DNA from 2 places in the Arthrobacter sp. 147(2020) genome. Region 1 is predicted to be linked to the other one. Evidence: riboswitches for the same ligand, from Rfam matches in the RefSeq annotation. Region 1 holds a riboswitch; the other holds the start of a gene.
The links. Region 1 has a riboswitch for S-adenosylmethionine ahead of HMI58_RS06480 (homoserine O-acetyltransferase). Riboswitches for the same ligand answer to the same signal wherever they lie in the genome.

Region 1 (4,592 bases):
TGCTGGAGACCCTCGCCGTGCCGCACTCCCTGACACCGCTGGAGCCGCAGCCCCTGCCTCACAAGAGCTGGCGGGCGGCACGCACCGAGGACCTCGTCTGGGCGAAGGTGTACTTCGTCCCCTGGGTGCTGCGCCGGCTCCGCCGCCAGTCCTCGGGTGACGGCGTGCTGGCGAAGCGTCCCGACGCCGCACCCATTTTTGGTCCGGGGATGCCGCCCGGCGCTGGCGGCTAGGACCGGCCGTGCCTCAGCCAGCCCACCCGGACCGGCGGATCGTTGCCCGACGCATGGCGCAGCAGCGGCTGTGGGGATCGCCCGCAACGAGCCCGGACCAGGTGGTGAGCTGGTTGGGTGCCGTGCAGGCCCAGGAGTTCGCCTACGCCCGCTGGTCGCTGGCCCAGCGGTGCGGCGACCCGTCAGCAGCCGAGGTGGAGAACGCCTACGCTGCGGGAGACATTCTGCGCACTCATGTCTTGCGGCCCACCTGGCACTTCGTGCACCGGCTGGATCTGGGCTGGCTGATGGAACTCAGCGCACCCCGCGTCCGTCACCAGAACCGGTCGGTCAACTCGGGCTGGGGTGTCGACGACGAGCTGCTGCAGCTGAGCGACCGTGTGCTGGAGGCTGCGGTCGCCGACGGCGAACACCATTCCCGGAAGGAGCTGGCCGCCCACCTGCGGGCGGCGGGGCTCCCCACCACCGGCATCCCGCTGGCCCAGCTACTGATGGAGGCCGAGCTGAGCGGGATCCTCGTCAGCGGCACACCACGCCCCGGGACGACGGGCGTGCTCACCCACACCTACGCGGCCTTCAGCCAACGGGTCCCGGCGGGGCCCTCGCTGGACCGGGACGAAGCGCTGCATCAGCTCGCGGTCCGGTACTTCTCCAGCCGCGGGCCGGCGACCGTCAAGGACTGTGCCGCCTGGTCCGGACTTCCGATGTCGGACATCCGGCGGGGGCTGGACGAGGCCGCCGACACCTTCGAGACCAGCCGGATCGAGGGAATCGACTATCTGCACCTTCCCGACGTCGGCCCGCAGGGGCTCACCGGTGAGGAACCTGGAAAGACGACGCCGGGCCGGGTGGACCTGGTCCAGTGCTACGACGAGTACGTGATGGGATACTCGGCGACCCGGTTCCATCTGGGCGGGAAGGCCCCAACCCCCGGGCGGGCGCAGGACGGCATCCCCAGCCATCTGGTGCTGCTGGATGGCCAGCTGCGCGGTCACTGGAAACATGAGGTGACGGCGGCCGGCGCGAGCATCCACACCCACCTGTTCGCCGACTTCCCGGCAACGTCCCGCAGTGAACACGAGGCGGCACTGCGACGGTACTCGCGCTTCCTCGGGGTGGCAGGCGAGGTGCGCCTGGTCGATCACTGAGCCGACCGGGCCCGGCGTCGTCCCGGGCTAGGAGTAAAAGGCCTCCCGCAGCCTGCCGTCGAGCTGGCCGACCTCGGTGAGGAACGCGTCGTGGCCGATCGGCGAGGTGATCAGGTGCACTGGTACCTCACCGGGCAGCGAGTCCGCCAGGAGCTGGGACTGGCTGGGATAGTAGAGCCGGTCCGAGTCCACCGCGGCAATGAAGAACTGTGCCCGGGCCGACCGCAACGCTGAGTGCAGCGAGCCACGGTCGCGGCCCGCGTCATGCCCCATCAGCGCTTCGGTCAGCGCTACATAGCTGTTGGCGTCGAAGCGATCCACCAGCTTGTCCGCCTGGTGGTCCAGGTAGCTCTCCACCTGGTAGCGGCCACGTGCCGCCGGATCGGTGGAGCCGAAGGGGGTCTCGCGACCCTGGGGCGACCGGCCAAACCGGTACTCAAGTTCGGGCTCGGACCGGTAGGTGATGTGGGCGATACGCCGCGCCAGTCCCAGCCCGGCGGTGGGCCCGCTGCCGGGATAGTAGTCGCCGCCAGCGAACCCGGGATCCAGGCGGATGGCCGCGAGCTGGGCCTGGGCGAAGGCGATCTGTTCAGCGGAGCTCGCCGCAGTGCACGCGATGACCGCGCATCGTTGAACCCGGTCCGGGTACGTCAGCGCCCACTCAAGCGCCCTCGCCCCGCCGAGGGACCCCCCGAGCACCGAATGCCAGGTCCCGATTCCCAGTGCATCCGCGAGCAGCGCCTCGGCCTGCACTGAATCCCGCACCGTCAGGAAAGGGAACCGCGACCCCCACGGGACGCCGTCGGGATCCAGGCTGGCGGGGCCGGTGGAACCGTAGCACCCGCCGAGCATGTTGATCGACACGGCGAAGTACCTGGTGGTGTCGATGGTCTTGCCCGGGCCGACCAGCTGGTCCCACCAGCCGTCCTCGTCCGAATCCCCCCGGGCCACGTGGGAGCTGCCGGTCAGCGCATGCTGGATCAGGACTGCGTTGGAGGCGTCCTCGTTGAGGGTGCCCCAGGTTTCGTAGGCGAGGGTGAGCTCCGGGAGATACCCCCCGGTTTCGCAGGTGAAGGAGCCCAGGCTGCGGGTCCGTACCACCCCGTCCTGCTGGGAATGGATGGTGCTGCCCTGTTGGGTCGTGTGAAGAGATGTCACTGAAAACCGCCCGCCTCGAAGTCCGCGCTTGCGCCGGACACCTTGCCCACCGCCTGGTCGTCACCCGGGGCACCCCGCCGCGAAGGAGGGTTGCCGTCCAGCAAGCCGGGGCTCTGGTGGAGCGGCAATCCGCTCCGTGCTGGCACTCGTGACCTGCTCCTAGATAACCCGAAGAAGCCGTCCGGGTGCAAATATATGAACGCGGCGGTCATGCTGGCTGCCGCCGTAGCGCGGCCCCGGAGGAGGTTAGGGTACCCTAAGTCGAGACACACATCACAAAGTGCAAAACTAGGGCCATGCGCTTGGACCATGTCTCATATGCTTGTGAACCCGACGGCCTCGTAGCGACAGCGGGGAGGATTTCCGCTGCCTTGGGGATCGAACCGGTGAAGGGCGGTGTCCACCCCCGCTTCGGCACGCGAAACATGATTTTCCCCCTGCTGAATGGCCAGTACCTTGAGGTGGTCGAGGTGCTCAACCACCCCGCGTCGGACAAGGCACCCTTCGGCCAGGCGGTCCGTGCGCGCTCCGAAGCCGGCGGAGGCTGGATGGGCTGGTGCGTCGCGGTCGATGACCTCGCCCCGTTTGAGCAGCGGCTTGGCCGCAGCGCGGTCCCCGGGAACCGCAAGTTCCCTGACGGACAGGAACTGACCTGGCAGCAGATCGGTATCAAGGGTTTGATCGCCGACCCTCAGGTGCCCTACATGTTGAGGTGGGATGACGGGACCGAGGCGCTGCACCCGTCGCAGGCCCGCCCGACGACGGTCCGGCTCGACTCGTTGACCATCGCAGGTTCACCCGACAGGATCGCCGAATGGCTGGGCACCCCCGCCACCGATCCCCTCGATGGTGTAGCGGTGAGGTGGGTGGCCCCGAACGGCACCCCCGGCGTGATGTCGGTGACTTTCGAGACCGCCAGCGGCCTGGTGGAGATCTAGCTCCTCCTCACGCGCCGGATTCTTAGGTCCTTTCCTAGGCCGGGGTTCCTAGTCGCCGATCCCGATCGCCGACCCGAAGAGCGCGAAGCCCACGAAGCCCGCAATGTCCAGCAGGGCGTGGGCGATCACCAGCGGCATCACCCGCTTGACGCGGGTGTAGGCGTACCCGAAGATCAACCCCATGATGAAATTGCCGATAAACGGCCCGAACCCCTGATACAGGTGGTAGCTGCCCCGCAGCAGTGCGCTGCTGACAATGATGACTGGCATCGACCAGCCGAGGTGGCGCAGCCGGTGAAACAGATACCCCACCACAATGACCTCTTCCACCACAGCATGGCGTAGTGCCGACAGGATGAGCACCGGCACCGTCCACCAGTAGGCGTCGAGCGCGGCCGGTTCGATCGCCGTCGTGATGCCCAGCGCCCTGCCGCCCGCGTATACGCCCAGCGTGCCGGCACCGATCAGGACTGCCAGACCAAAGCCGAGCCCGAAGTCCACCCGGGGCCGGCTGAAGGTGAAGCCCAGCGTCCTGAACGCCGACTTTCCGGGCTCTGTGAGCAGGAACAGCACCAGGAACACCGGGATCAGCGCAAAGAAAATGCCCAGGAGCTGGTAGGTGAGGTCGAAGTACTGCCGGTCGTTGAGCACGGGGTTGAGCCGCGTGGTCTGGGCCGCCAGCGGGGCCTGGCTGAGTTTGTCGAGCAGGTTCACCACGGCGTAGACCGCTGACTGGCCGAGGGATAACCCCAGGACAATTGCGATCTCCGCGGTGATCCGGCGGCGCTGGCCGGACGAGGAAGTCCCGGCGTCGCCGGGGGCGGGCCGTGCGGACGGGTGGGTGGCATCGGTGGGCATGGCAGCCATCCTAGTGGGAGCTCCTGTGGCTAGTCGGTGGCCACCATCGGCGCCACGATCACCGTGGTGCCGTGGTCCTCGAACGACTGTCGCTGGGCGTCGGTGATCCCAGAATCGGTGATCAGGTTGCTGAAGGTGTAGCCGGTCATGGTGGCGAAGCAGCGGGTGCCGATTTTCGATGAGTCAGCGACCACGTAGGCGGTGGTTGCCCGCTTGGCGACCATCGCGTTGACTGCCGCCTCGCCCTCGTCACTGAT
Region 2 (4,592 bases), on a different contig from region 1:
AGGTCGACTACCAGGTTGACGACAACGAAAACCGAAGCCGTCAGGAGGACCAGCCCCTGCACCAGTGGCACGTCCTGGGTAGTGACAGCCGTCAGGACCACCGAGCCCAGACCGGATCGCGCAAAGACAGTCTCAGTGATCACGGATCCGGCGAAGAGCGTTCCGACGGTGATGCCCATGACCGTCAGTGCGGGGCCGGCCGCGTTCTTCAGGGCATGGCGGAAAAATATCCAGGACCGTGACGCACCCTTTGCGCGCAGGACATCGATAAACGGCTGGTCGTAGACCTGGTTCATGCTCTTGAGCAGCACCTGGGCCAGGGGCGCCGAGACAACCGCCGCAAGGACCAATACCGGTATGGCCAGGGACAGCACGGATCCATCGGGGAACAGCGACATCACTCCCCAGCGGATCGAGAGCAGATCCAGCAGCACCAGGCCGAGCCAGAACACCGGTACGGCAGCGAGCAGGGGCGGCAGGTTCACCAGGACCCGGCGGAGAATCGCCGACCGGGTCAGGGTGGCGGCGGCAACGACGATGACGGCCATCAGGCCGGCGACGATGAAGGCCGAGCCAGCCAAGGCAACCGTCGACCCGGCCACACCGCTGATCCGGTCCAGCACCGATTGTCCCGATGCCAGGGAGTAGCCGAAATTGCCCGACAGCACACCCACGAGTTGGTTCAGGTACTGCACCAACAGCGGCTGGTCATAGCCGTATTGGCTCTTCATCGTGTCGATTGCTGCCTGGTCCACCGCAGAATCTGCAGTCAGGAAGATGGTCACTGGATCGCTGGGCAGCAGTTGAACCGCGAGGAAAACCAGGGTGTAGGCGAGCCACACCACCAGGATCGCCTGGCCCACCCGTTGCGCGAGATAGCGGGCCACCGGTGCTACCCACCTGTCTTCCAGGCGCCCTGGAAGACAGGTGCCGTCCCCGAGGTGAACTCCACCCGGGTATCCCGGTGCGCGCCGTAGACTTGGACCTCGTCCCACAACACCAGGGAGTAGGCCTTATCCACGACCAGTGCGTGTTGCTCCGCGGCTAATAGTTCATCACGCTCCGGACCGGGCGTGGCGGCGCGTTCGGCGGCGAAAATCTCATTGAGTTCGTCGTCGCTGGTATGGGTCATGGTGTTATTGGCTGGCTCGAAGATGGGGCCGAGGCCTCCGTAGATGAACTGGCGGGTGCCGAAAAACTCGACCGAGGGGTCCGGCATCGCTGTCGCCAGGAAGGTGTTGTCGCCGGCCCGGTTGATCAGCTTCACACCGATCTCCCGCCACTGCTGCTCGATCAGCTCGAACGCGGGTTTGATGACCACCGAATTGTTGGAGCTGGTGACGGTGACTTCCAGCGCCACGCCGTCCTTCTCCCGAATGCCGTCCGCCCCGACTGTCCATCCGGCGTCGTCGAGCAGTTGCCTGGCCTTGTCAGGCTGGTATTCAAGTTCAGCGGACAGGTCAGTGAAGCCTGGTGCCTGACGGTTCAGCACCGACGCAGCGAGATCATAGCTGTCGGACAGGACTGTCTCCTTGAGGGACTGCCGGTCGATGCCGATCTGCAGGGCGCGGCGGACGTTCACGTCGTCGAGCTTCCCGCTCCCGATCCGGACCGCCGCCATATTCACGGTCAGGTCCACCCCCTGCGCGGGGAGGACCTGGTTCCCTGATGCCGCGAGGGTCCCCTCGTCCAGGGGCTGGAGGCCACGTGCCAGATCCACTTGCCCCGATTGGATCGCGCCCGCCCGGTGGGCGACCTCCGGCAGATACTTGATGACCACCTTGTCCAGGTAGGGGTCCCCCTGGTTCTCAGCCGATTCCGGAGCCCAGGCGTAGTCGGGACGCTTCGCCAGGACCACTTCCTCATCGGGCTGCTCCGATTCGAAGGTGAATGGTCCCGATCCGGAGATCTCGGCGATGGCTGATTGCCCGGCGGCGTCCAACTTCAGTGTTGCGGGGGAGACCAGCCCGGCAGTGACCGATGAGGTGGCGCGCAGGAAGTTGGCGTTGGGAGAGGTCAGGGTCACCCGGACCTGGTCTTCGCCGATCACCTCGGCCTTCTCGTAACCCGCGAAGTCCACGTTTGGCTGGATTTGGGCTGCTTCGATGCCCAGACCGAGGGCATCGAAGTTCAGCTTGACGGCTTCGGCGTCGAGCGGGCTGCCGTCGCTGAACGTGACACCGGGTCGAATGGTGAAGGTGAACTCGGTGGCGTCGTCGCTGCTGGAGAATTCGGACGCGATCCAGGGGACCAGTTCGGATGTACCTGCATCGAAATAGGTCAGGCGGTCCAGCACGCTGTTGAGCACATTTGATTTCTCATAGAACCGGGCGGACTGGGTCTGCCAGTTGTTGATCGGCGTCACCTCGGCGTAGACCAGGGTTCCTCCCTCAACGGGTTCGCCGGACACAGGGTTCTGCCCGGTAGCTGGGCCAGCGGCTGAACCGCAGCCAGCCAGGGCCAGCGCTGCGATCCCCAGCAGTGCTGTCAGACGGAGCGAGTGACGCGCTGGGACACGTCGTGGTGGGGTTCTGTTGGGGCGGGAAGTCATGCCGATCCTCTCAGTCATGATCGAGCTTCCCTATCCGCGCACGCTGAAGGATCGGACCCCAAAACGAGGGGGCGGAACCAACGGGGGATAAGGCTATCTCCATCGGTCCTGGCAGTAGCACCGGCCCCAAAGGGTGGTTGCTGCGGCTTCAACGAGCCAGGTCTCTCAGCCGCTCTGGATGGTTGTTCAGTCCCGGGGAGCGATACCCGAAAAGGACTATGGTGATCTAATCGCACAATGATTGGCCGATCAAGAACACCCTCGATCCGGACGACTTCCAACGAAACATTCGTCTCTGGAGATTGCAGGGAATGGGTTGTACAGTGCCGGGTATGACTGGGATCGGGACGGATTGGCGTGCGGTCGACGGCGCCTTCACGGCATGGTTCGACGCGCCATCGCTGAGCGAGGGTGCAGCGCTGGCGGGGCGCATCATGGAGCTCTCACCCGGTCAGGTGGTGGACGTCCGCGCGACAGGCGTGCGGGTCCGCGCCGATTCGGCAGACCACACCGGGGCGGTGTCCGCCGCGGCGCGTGACCTCGGGTTGGCCGCGAACACTGCAGGGCTGCAGCACGTGAATGTCGTGTTTGAATCAACGAACCCGTCGGCGCTCCGGACCTTCTGGCAGCGTGCGTTCGCCTACGTGCCCGCAGCGGACGGCGGTCTGGCTGATCCGCTAAAGCGCGATCCGGCACTGCGGATCCAGTCCACGGCCGAGGTCCGGCCCCTGAGAAACCGCATCCACCTCGACGTCGTACGGCCTGCCGAAGCGGTCGGACAGGCCGGTCTCGGCGAAGCCTCAGGGCCGTACGGGGTCTGTTACGCCGATCCCGACGGCAACGAGGTTGACCTGGTACCCGGCGGAGCGCTGGGTGAGGGGAGTGGGACCGCCGATTGGCTAGCGGTGTTCAGCGCTATGGCGTGCTACCGGACCACCTCACCACCACAGCAGCGCGACCTGGCCGCTGCAGCAGCGTCGCTGGCCGACGCCGCAGGCCTTCCCCTGGTGATCGACCTGAGACCCGGGCTGGTGATCCTGGACAGCGGCAAGGACCAGTGGGAAGACAACCCCGACGGCGTGGACTTCACTGACCTCGCCGTGAAACTCCAGGGCGCTGCACGCCGGCTCGGGGCAACTGCTGATCCGGCGCTGCCACGCTTTGCCCAACTGTTCCTCGACGCCGCCGATCTACCTCTGGTGCGGGCATTCTGGATCGCCGCGCTCGGATACGTCGCGGACCCGCGGGACGGGGTCAGCGATATTGTCGATCCTTTGCGTCTGAATCCGGTTCTGGTGTTTCAGGAACTTGACGCGACAGACGCTGATCGACGCCGCCAGCGGAACCGAATCCATGTTGAGCTTGCCGTGCCGTCGGATGCCGTTCACCCGCGACTCGCTGCGTGCCTCGCCGCCGGTGGCACGCTCCTTGAGGAGTCTGCTGGGCGCTGGCGTGTGGCCGATCCCGAGGGTAACGAACTGGTTATCGTCAGCGGATCCTAACAAGCCCGTTCTGCCCCTTCCGCCGCGTTTGATAAAGCGCCGATAATCTACATTATGTCAACTAATGAATGGATTCCCTACTCCGCTGCCCAGCGACTCGACTGTCGCCCTCGAATTTCAGGAGCCGGTTTTCGTTGTTTGGCAGACCACTTCGCAACTGGCAAAGCTGGATTCGGGTCCGCGCCTGGGCGTCGAGCAGGTGATCAGCGGACTGCCTGGTGCGTTCGGCGTCGGCGGTCCACGGCGTCGAAAACTGCTACGCCGATGAGAGGAAGAACCGCCCCCATCGCGGCGATGAAGGCGGGAAGGAGGAAGCTCACCGTTGCCAGCACCACCAGGGCTCCGATTCCTGCGAGATCAGATGGGGTGCGTCGGTCCAGTACCTGTCGGATGAGAAAGCCCCGTGCGGCAAGGAAGAGAGCCGGCCCACTATAGAGAAGAAGAACAGTTGATAGATCGGGGCGGATGGCCGGATCGTTGATCACAAGCTGATCACCCACCGCCACCAGGATCAAGCCTGCCAATAACAGGACCAAGGT

Region 2: linked by a shared signal. The riboswitch ahead of HMI58_RS13370 (ABC transporter substrate-binding protein) and the one ahead of HMI58_RS06480 (homoserine O-acetyltransferase) in region 1 are both predicted to bind S-adenosylmethionine.

Annotation. Positions count from the first base shown of each region.
Region 1 is NZ_JABFOM010000006.1:81,601-86,192, forward strand. Features, by position in the region: gene HMI58_RS06470 (SGNH/GDSL hydrolase family protein) at 1-233, shown strand, start outside; gene HMI58_RS06475 (winged helix DNA-binding domain-containing protein) at 242-1,381, shown strand; gene HMI58_RS06480 (homoserine O-acetyltransferase) at 1,409-2,539, opposite strand; SAM riboswitch class IV at 2,559-2,693, opposite strand; gene HMI58_RS06485 (VOC family protein) at 2,836-3,477, shown strand; gene HMI58_RS06490 (CPBP family intramembrane glutamic endopeptidase) at 3,526-4,344, opposite strand; gene HMI58_RS06495 (DeoR/GlpR family DNA-binding transcription regulator) at 4,365-4,592, opposite strand, start outside.
Region 2 is NZ_JABFOM010000022.1:23,492-28,083, reverse strand. Features, by position in the region: gene HMI58_RS13375 (ABC transporter permease) at 1-887, opposite strand, end outside; gene HMI58_RS13370 (ABC transporter substrate-binding protein) at 893-2,569, opposite strand; SAM riboswitch class I at 2,648-2,736, opposite strand; gene HMI58_RS13365 (VOC family protein) at 2,884-4,053, shown strand; gene HMI58_RS13360 (low temperature requirement protein A) at 4,257-4,592, opposite strand, start outside.